Regions from separate parts of the Mycobacterium sp. PTI7 genome, predicted to be linked through region 2. Evidence: riboswitches for the same ligand, from Rfam matches in the RefSeq annotation. Region 2 holds a riboswitch; the other holds the start of a gene.
The links. Region 2 has a riboswitch for glycine ahead of gcvP (aminomethyl-transferring glycine dehydrogenase). Riboswitches for the same ligand answer to the same signal wherever they lie in the genome.

Region 1 (3,403 bases), 2.1 Mb from region 2:
TCCAGTCGCCCCTCGGGTGCCGGCGTGTGGCGATGCTCGAGCCAGGCGATCGCGACGGCGAGCGCGCCAAGCACCATCAGGATCTTCACGGCGTCGTCGGCCTCGCGGAAGCGGAGCCACACCGCGACGTCGGGATGCTCGGCTTCGATCGCCTTCGCGAGTTGCGCCGGCGATGGCAGCTCGTATCTCAGGTGATGATGGACGGTTTCCTGAAGCCGCATCAGTTCTGGATGCTCAAGCGCGCAGAGCGCCGATTCCAGGCGTGCGTCAGCTGAAGAAGTGGACATGTTCCCCCCCGGTGATGCCGATGCCGCACCCCCCAGCGCGGCGACGCCGTCATCATCGCACGGATCCGCTCCGGCCGGAATGGACCATTCACGACAACTGGGCATGTCGTTCTCAGGATTGACACAGGGAAAGGCCTTAAGCTCACGGACAGACGAGCGCTGGCCTACCCCCCCTGTGCCGCGCTCGTCAGGTCTCGCCTGACTCCCATCCCCCCCGGGAGTCGGCGAGACCTCCTTATGTGGGCACGTTGCGTCAGACGGGCATGCCGCCGGCCGCCTGCGGACCGGTGATCGACCCGAGCACGATGGCCAGCACGGTGTAGTCGCCGTTCGGCATGGTGCCCACGCCCACGTCGACCCAGCGGCAGTCGTTGATGAGACCCTTCGCGTTCGTCGTGACCTGAGTGATCGCCGACGCGACCGGTCGACCGGTGGCGATGAAGGGTGTCGTGTATCCCGGGTAGGCCTGCCCGCGCAGCACGCCGGCACGCACGTAGTCCTGGGCGATCGCGTCGAGTTGGGCGGAATGGTTGAGCGGTGCGCAACCCGAGCGCTGGCGTACGTCCTGGATCACCGTCGAGGTGCCGTCGACCGCGGCGTCGGCGCCGGCCGTCGGGGCGCCGAGGACGGCGCACAGGGCGGCTGCTCCGACGAGGACTGCGCACTTCAGGGCCACGACGTCTCCTTCACCAGCACGGATCCGATGTCCCTGGCAGCGTGACACGGTCGACGACGAGGGGGACGCGTTTGGCCCGATCAGTCGCGTCGGTCGTCGGTCGGTTCGGTCGAGCCCGGCCCGTCGGAGGGATGGTCTGCGTCCCGGCGCACGAGACACCGGACGGCGGTCCGCACGCGAACGACCACCCCGACCACCGCGGCGATCGCCCCGACCACCAGCGCCACCGGCCAGGAGGGTTCCCTGCCGTAGTCGTCGTGCATCGTGTCGTCCCCAAGATTGTCGCGAGCGTTGTAGCCGTCGGGTCCAGTATCACCGCTGAGCCTGAGATTGTGGTGAACGCCGACGACCCGCACGGCGGCCGATCCGGGTATAGGCTCGCCACCACAATCGAACAAGCCGTCGACGCATGGCGGGAGAACCTCCGATCGAAGGAGGCGCCGTAGGAGCAATGTCCTCCCCGGGAATCTCTCAGGCCCCAGCACCGCCACGCCGAGGCAACTCTGGAGAACAGTGCCGACGATGCCGCCGGCGCTTACCGAAGGTGAACGGCGAAGTCTCGCCCAAACTCTCAGGTCTCAGGACAGAGCGGGGAGGTGCCTCATTCGATGTCCGGGTCTGCCCGGCGTCGATCCATGGCCGGGCACGCCCGGCGTGACGGAACCGGAGTCGCCTCGATGACCATCAGCGTGTTCGACCTCTTCACCGTGGGTATCGGCCCGTCGAGTTCCCACACGGTCGGCCCGATGCGCGCCGCGGCTCGCTTCGTGGAGGACCTCGACGACGCGCGTCTGCTCCCCGACGTCCGGCACGTCCGCGTCGAACTGTTCGGCTCCCTCGCCGCCACGGGCAAGGGTCACGGCACCATCCCCGCGACGCTCGTCGGGCTCGAGGGCCGGCACCCGGAGAGCCTCGATCCCGACGACATGGCCCGGTCCCTCGAGCGGATTCGGGCCGACGGCACCATCCGGCTCGGCGGCACGATCGTGCTCCCGTTCACCGAGGGGGACGTCGTGTCGAGTCCGCACGTGGTGCTCGACCGACACCCGAATGCGTTGACCATCAGTGCCTTTGGCGACGACGGTGCACCGCTGGCCGAGGAGACCTACTTCTCGGTCGGCGGCGGATTCGTCGTCGCCCAGGGGGACTCGCTCGACCAGTCGGCGCCGACGGGCGGCGTGACGTTCGGCTCCGCCCGCGAACTCCTCGCCCTCGCCGCGGCCCGTGACGGGTCGATCTGCGACGTGATGGCCGAACACGAGCGGGCGTTCCGGTCGGACGCCGAGGTCCGCGCGGGCCTGCTGCACATCCGTGACGTCATGGCGCAGTGCGTCGAGCGGGGCATCGACCAGGACGGGCACCTGCCCGGCGGGCTCGCCGTCCGCCGCCGTGCCCGCGACTGGCACCGTCGACTCGCCGCTGAGGACCCCGACCGCGATCCGATCTTCGCCGAGGACTGGGTCAATCTCGTCGCGCTGGCCGTCAACGAGGAGAACGCCGCGGGCGGTCGGGTGGTCACCGCACCCACCAACGGCGCCGCGGGCATCATCCCCGCCGTGCTCAGCTACGCCCGGCACTACTGTCCGGCCGGACGGACCGACCCGGACGACACCGCGGTGCGGTTCCTGTTGACCGCCGGCGCCATCGGATCGCTGTACAAGGAGATGGCCTCGATCTCCGGCGCCGAGGTGGGCTGCCAGGGCGAGGTGGGGTCCGCCGCGTCGATGGCCGCCGCGGGCCTCACCGAAATCCTCGGTGGCACACCGGCTCAGGTCGAGAACGCCGCGGAGATCGCGATGGAGCACAGCCTGGGCCTGACGTGCGATCCGATCGCCGGCCTGGTGCAGATCCCGTGCATCGAGCGCAACGCCATCTCCGCGGGCAAGGCCATCAACGCCGCGCGGATGGCCATGCGCGGCGACGGCACCCACCGGGTGAGCCTCGACGAGGTGATCGCCACCATGCGCGCCACGGGGCGGGACATGAGTTCGAAGTACAAGGAGACGTCCACGGGCGGACTTGCCGTCGCCGTCAACGTCGTCGAGTGCTGACCCGTCCTACGGAGTGCGGCCGTGGCAGCTCTTGTACTTCTTGCCGCTGCCGCAGAAGCAGTCGACGCGCTTCGGCAGCGGCATCAGGTGTGGCTGACCGGCGGCGGCCTTCTCGACGACCTCGTGGAGCTGGTCGGGCGGTGCCGGTTCCTCGGACAGCATGTACAGCGTCAGAAGGACGCCGACGATCGTCGACAGGACGTCGCCGGTCCCACGCACGTCGGCCTGGCGCGCGACCCAGCGGGCCAGCGGCGCGGACACCGGCTCGATCCGTGCAGCCACCTCGTCGACCGTCCCCGCGTCTCGGGTGGCGGTGAGTGCGGCCTTGACGAGGTAGAGGTCGGTGGCGGACATCCGGTAGAACACCGATTCCAGCCCGCCAACGGATG
Region 2 (3,403 bases):
GCGAGAGAGGTCGCCGCACTGGCGATCACGTTGCACACCTCGCTGATCAAGTCCGCGGTGCGCGACGTTCTCGAACGCTGAGGACTAGACTCGACATCACTATCCCGAGGGTGCGGAGGGCATACGCAGATGGGTGAGGTTCGTGTGGTCGGCATTCGCATCGAACAGCCGCAGAACCAACCGGTCTTGCTGTTGCGCGAGTCGAACGGTGACCGGTATCTGCCGATCTGGATCGGTCAGGGTGAGGCCAGTGCCATCGCGCTGGAACAGCAGGGCGTCGAGCCGGTTCGGCCGCAGACGCACGACCTGATCCGAGATCTGATTGCCGCGCTGGGGCATTCGCTCAAGGAGGTCCGGATCGTCGACCTCCAGGAGGGCACCTTCTACGCCGACCTGGTCTTCGACCGCGACATCACGGTGTCGGCACGCCCGTCGGACTCGGTGGCCATCGCGCTGCGCGTCGGGGTGCCGATCTACGTCGAGGAGGCGGTGCTGGCCGAGGCCGGCCTGCTGATCCCCGACGAGGGCGACGAGGAGAGTTCCGGCCCGGTCCGCGAGGACGAGGTGGAGAAGTTCAAGGAGTTCCTCGACAGCGTGTCGCCGGACGACTTCAAGGCCACCTGACCCGGAGCGTCCGGGTTTGTCACGGATGCGTCTCAACTGGTGGCGACGCGTCGACACGCGGTCCAGGTTTCGCTGATCGGGCATTCGGGCAGCCATAATTCGAGCAGTCTTCAGCCAGTCACCAGCATGGCCGGAAGCGTATGCTCGACACACACTCGAGCTTGGAGCACACCGCGCTGCGTCTCGGCTGCGGCGCACGAAGCGACTTGAATTCGGCGAGAGGATGCACGGTGGGCGACACGCCACGGCAGGGGCAATTGGATCTCTCCTCAGACGGGAAGCCGGTACCGCCGGCTCCCGTGGCGGTGACCGAACCCGTGCAGGGCGGACTGTTCCCGGACGACTCCGTGCCCGACGAACTCGTCGGCTACCGCGGACCGAGCGCATGCCAGATCGCGGGCATCACCTACCGGCAGCTCGACTACTGGGCGCGTACCTCGCTGGTGGTGCCGTCGATCCGTAGCGCGGCGGGCTCCGGCAGTCAGCGCCTGTACTCGTTCAAGGACATCCTGGTCCTCAAGATCGTCAAGCGGCTCCTGGACACCGGCATCTCGCTGCACAACATCCGCGTGGCCGTCGACCACCTGCGTCAGCGCGGGGTCAAGGACCTCGCCAACATCACGCTGTTCTCCGACGGCACCACGGTCTACGAGTGCACGTCGGCCGAAGAGGTCGTCGACCTGCTGCAGGGCGGTCAGGGCGTGTTCGGCATCGCCGTCTCCGGCGCGATGCGGGAACTCACGGGCGCCATCGCCGACTTCCCCGGTGAGCGTGCCGACGGGGGCGAGTCGATCGCGGCTCCCGAGGACGAACTGGCATCGCGCCGCAAGTCACGCGACCGCAAGATCGGCTGACGTCACCGCTGTCGCACTCGGCCGGTAGACTCGCCACTGCATCGTCCCCCTTGCGGGAGAGTTCCGTGGTTGCCAGCCGCGGACGCCGAAGGAGCAACACCTCTCCGTCAACCTCTCAGGCACAAGGACCGCCTGGGGCCCCGATGCCTCTGGAAAGCGGTGTACCGGCATGCCCGGTCCGCCCGCCCATGGGGAAAGGCGACGTGACACCGAGGCAGTGACGCCTCAGTCGCCGAATCTCTCAGGCGCCCGGTCTCGGGTCGACGACAGAGGGGGAGGACCGCGAGCGGTTCTGGGCACGTTCCCCTGCCCCTTTCCCCTCGGCCACCGTCGAAAAGAGGCCCACTGTGTCCGGTAGTGCCACCCACCCCGACAACGAGCGCCGCATGCCGCGGTTCGCCGACCGCCACATCGGACCCGATGCGGATGCCGTCGCGACCATGCTGAACGTCATCGGCGTCGACTCGCTCGGCACCCTCGCCGAGAAGGCCCTGCCCGCCGGCATCCTCGACGCGCTGACAGGTGAAGGCCTCGCCCCCGGTCTGGACCAGCTGCCGCCGCCGGCCACCGAGGAGCAGGCACTGGCCGAACTGCGCGCGATGGCGCTCACCAACACCGTCGCGACGTCGATGATCGGGCAGGGCTACTACGACACGCTGACCCCGCCGGTGCTGCGCCGCAACATCCTCGAGAACCCCGCCTGGTACACCGCCTACACGCCGTACCAGCCCGAGATCAGCCAGGGCCGCCTCGAGGCGCTGCTCAACTTCCAGACCATGGTCGAGGACCTCACCGGCCTCGAGGTCGCCAACGCCTCGATGCTCGACGAGGCCACCGCTGCGGCCGAGGCGATGACGCTGATGTACCGCGCCGCCAAGGGCTCGGTGAACCGGCTCGCCGTGGACGCCGACGTGTATCGCCAGACCGCCGCCGTCATCGAGACGCGCGCGCAGCCGCTGGGCATCGAGATCGTGTCGGCCGACCTGCGTGACGGACTGCCCGAGGGCGACTTCTTCGGCGTGATCGTCCAGCTGCCCGGTGCGAGCGGTGCCGTGATCGACTGGAGTTCGCTGGTCGACCAGGCCCACGAGCGTGGTGCCCTCGTCGCCGTGGGGGCGGACCTCCTCGCGCTGACCCTGGTGACGCCTCCCGGGGAGATCGGCGCCGACGTCGCGTTCGGCACCACCCAGCGCTTCGGCGTGCCGATGGGCTTCGGCGGACCGCACGCGGGCTACCTCGCCGTGCACACCAAGCAGGCCCGGCAGCTGCCCGGCCGCCTCGTCGGCGTCTCGGTCGACGCCGACGGTTCCCCCGCCTACCGCCTCGCGCTGCAGACGCGCGAGCAGCACATCCGGCGTGACAAGGCCACCAGCAACATCTGCACCGCGCAGGTCCTGCTGGCCGTCATGGCCGCGATGTACGCCAGCTACCACGGCGCCGACGGCCTCACCGCGATCGCCCACCGGGTGCACGGCAACGCGCTCGGCATCGCCGCCGGCCTGCGCAGCGCCGACGTCGAGGTGGTGCACGACGCCTTCTTCGACACCGTGCTGGCCAAGGTCCCCGGCCGCGCCGACGAGGTGCGCGCCGCCGCCAAGGAACGCGGCATCAACGTCTGGGTCGTCGACGCCGACCACGTCTCGGTGGCGTGCGACGAGGCCACGACCGCCGAGCACGTCGAGAAGGTGCTCGAGGCGTTCGGCGCGACCCGCGGCGGGCAGCACCAGCCGGGCCCGGCGATCCACACCCGCACGTCGTCGTTCCTGACGCACCCGGCCTTCACGCGCTACCGCACCGAGACCGAGATGATGCGCTACCTCCGGTCGCTGTCCGACAAGGACATCGCCCTGGACCGCAGCATGATCCCGCTCGGCTCGTGCACGATGAAGCTGAACGCGGCCGCCGAGATGGAGCCCATCACCTGG

Region 1: linked by a shared signal. The riboswitch ahead of AC1MEY_RS28000 (L-serine ammonia-lyase) and the one ahead of gcvP (aminomethyl-transferring glycine dehydrogenase) in region 2 are both predicted to bind glycine.

Annotation. Positions count from the first base shown of each region.
Region 1 is NZ_CM155252.1:5,803,387-5,806,789, forward strand. Features, by position in the region: gene AC1MEY_RS27985 (SEC-C domain-containing protein) at 1-221, opposite strand, end outside; gene AC1MEY_RS27990 (hypothetical protein) at 541-963, opposite strand; gene AC1MEY_RS27995 (hypothetical protein) at 1,044-1,226, opposite strand; glycine riboswitch at 1,367-1,460, shown strand; gene AC1MEY_RS28000 (L-serine ammonia-lyase) at 1,641-3,014, shown strand; gene AC1MEY_RS28005 (SEC-C domain-containing protein) at 3,021-3,403, opposite strand, start outside.
Region 2 is NZ_CM155252.1:1,949,543-1,952,945, forward strand. Features, by position in the region: gene ftsR (transcriptional regulator FtsR) at 1-81, shown strand, start outside; gene AC1MEY_RS09420 (bifunctional nuclease family protein) at 130-624, shown strand; gene AC1MEY_RS09425 (MerR family transcriptional regulator) at 855-1,478, shown strand; glycine riboswitch at 1,522-1,619, shown strand; gene gcvP (aminomethyl-transferring glycine dehydrogenase) at 1,865-3,403, shown strand, end outside.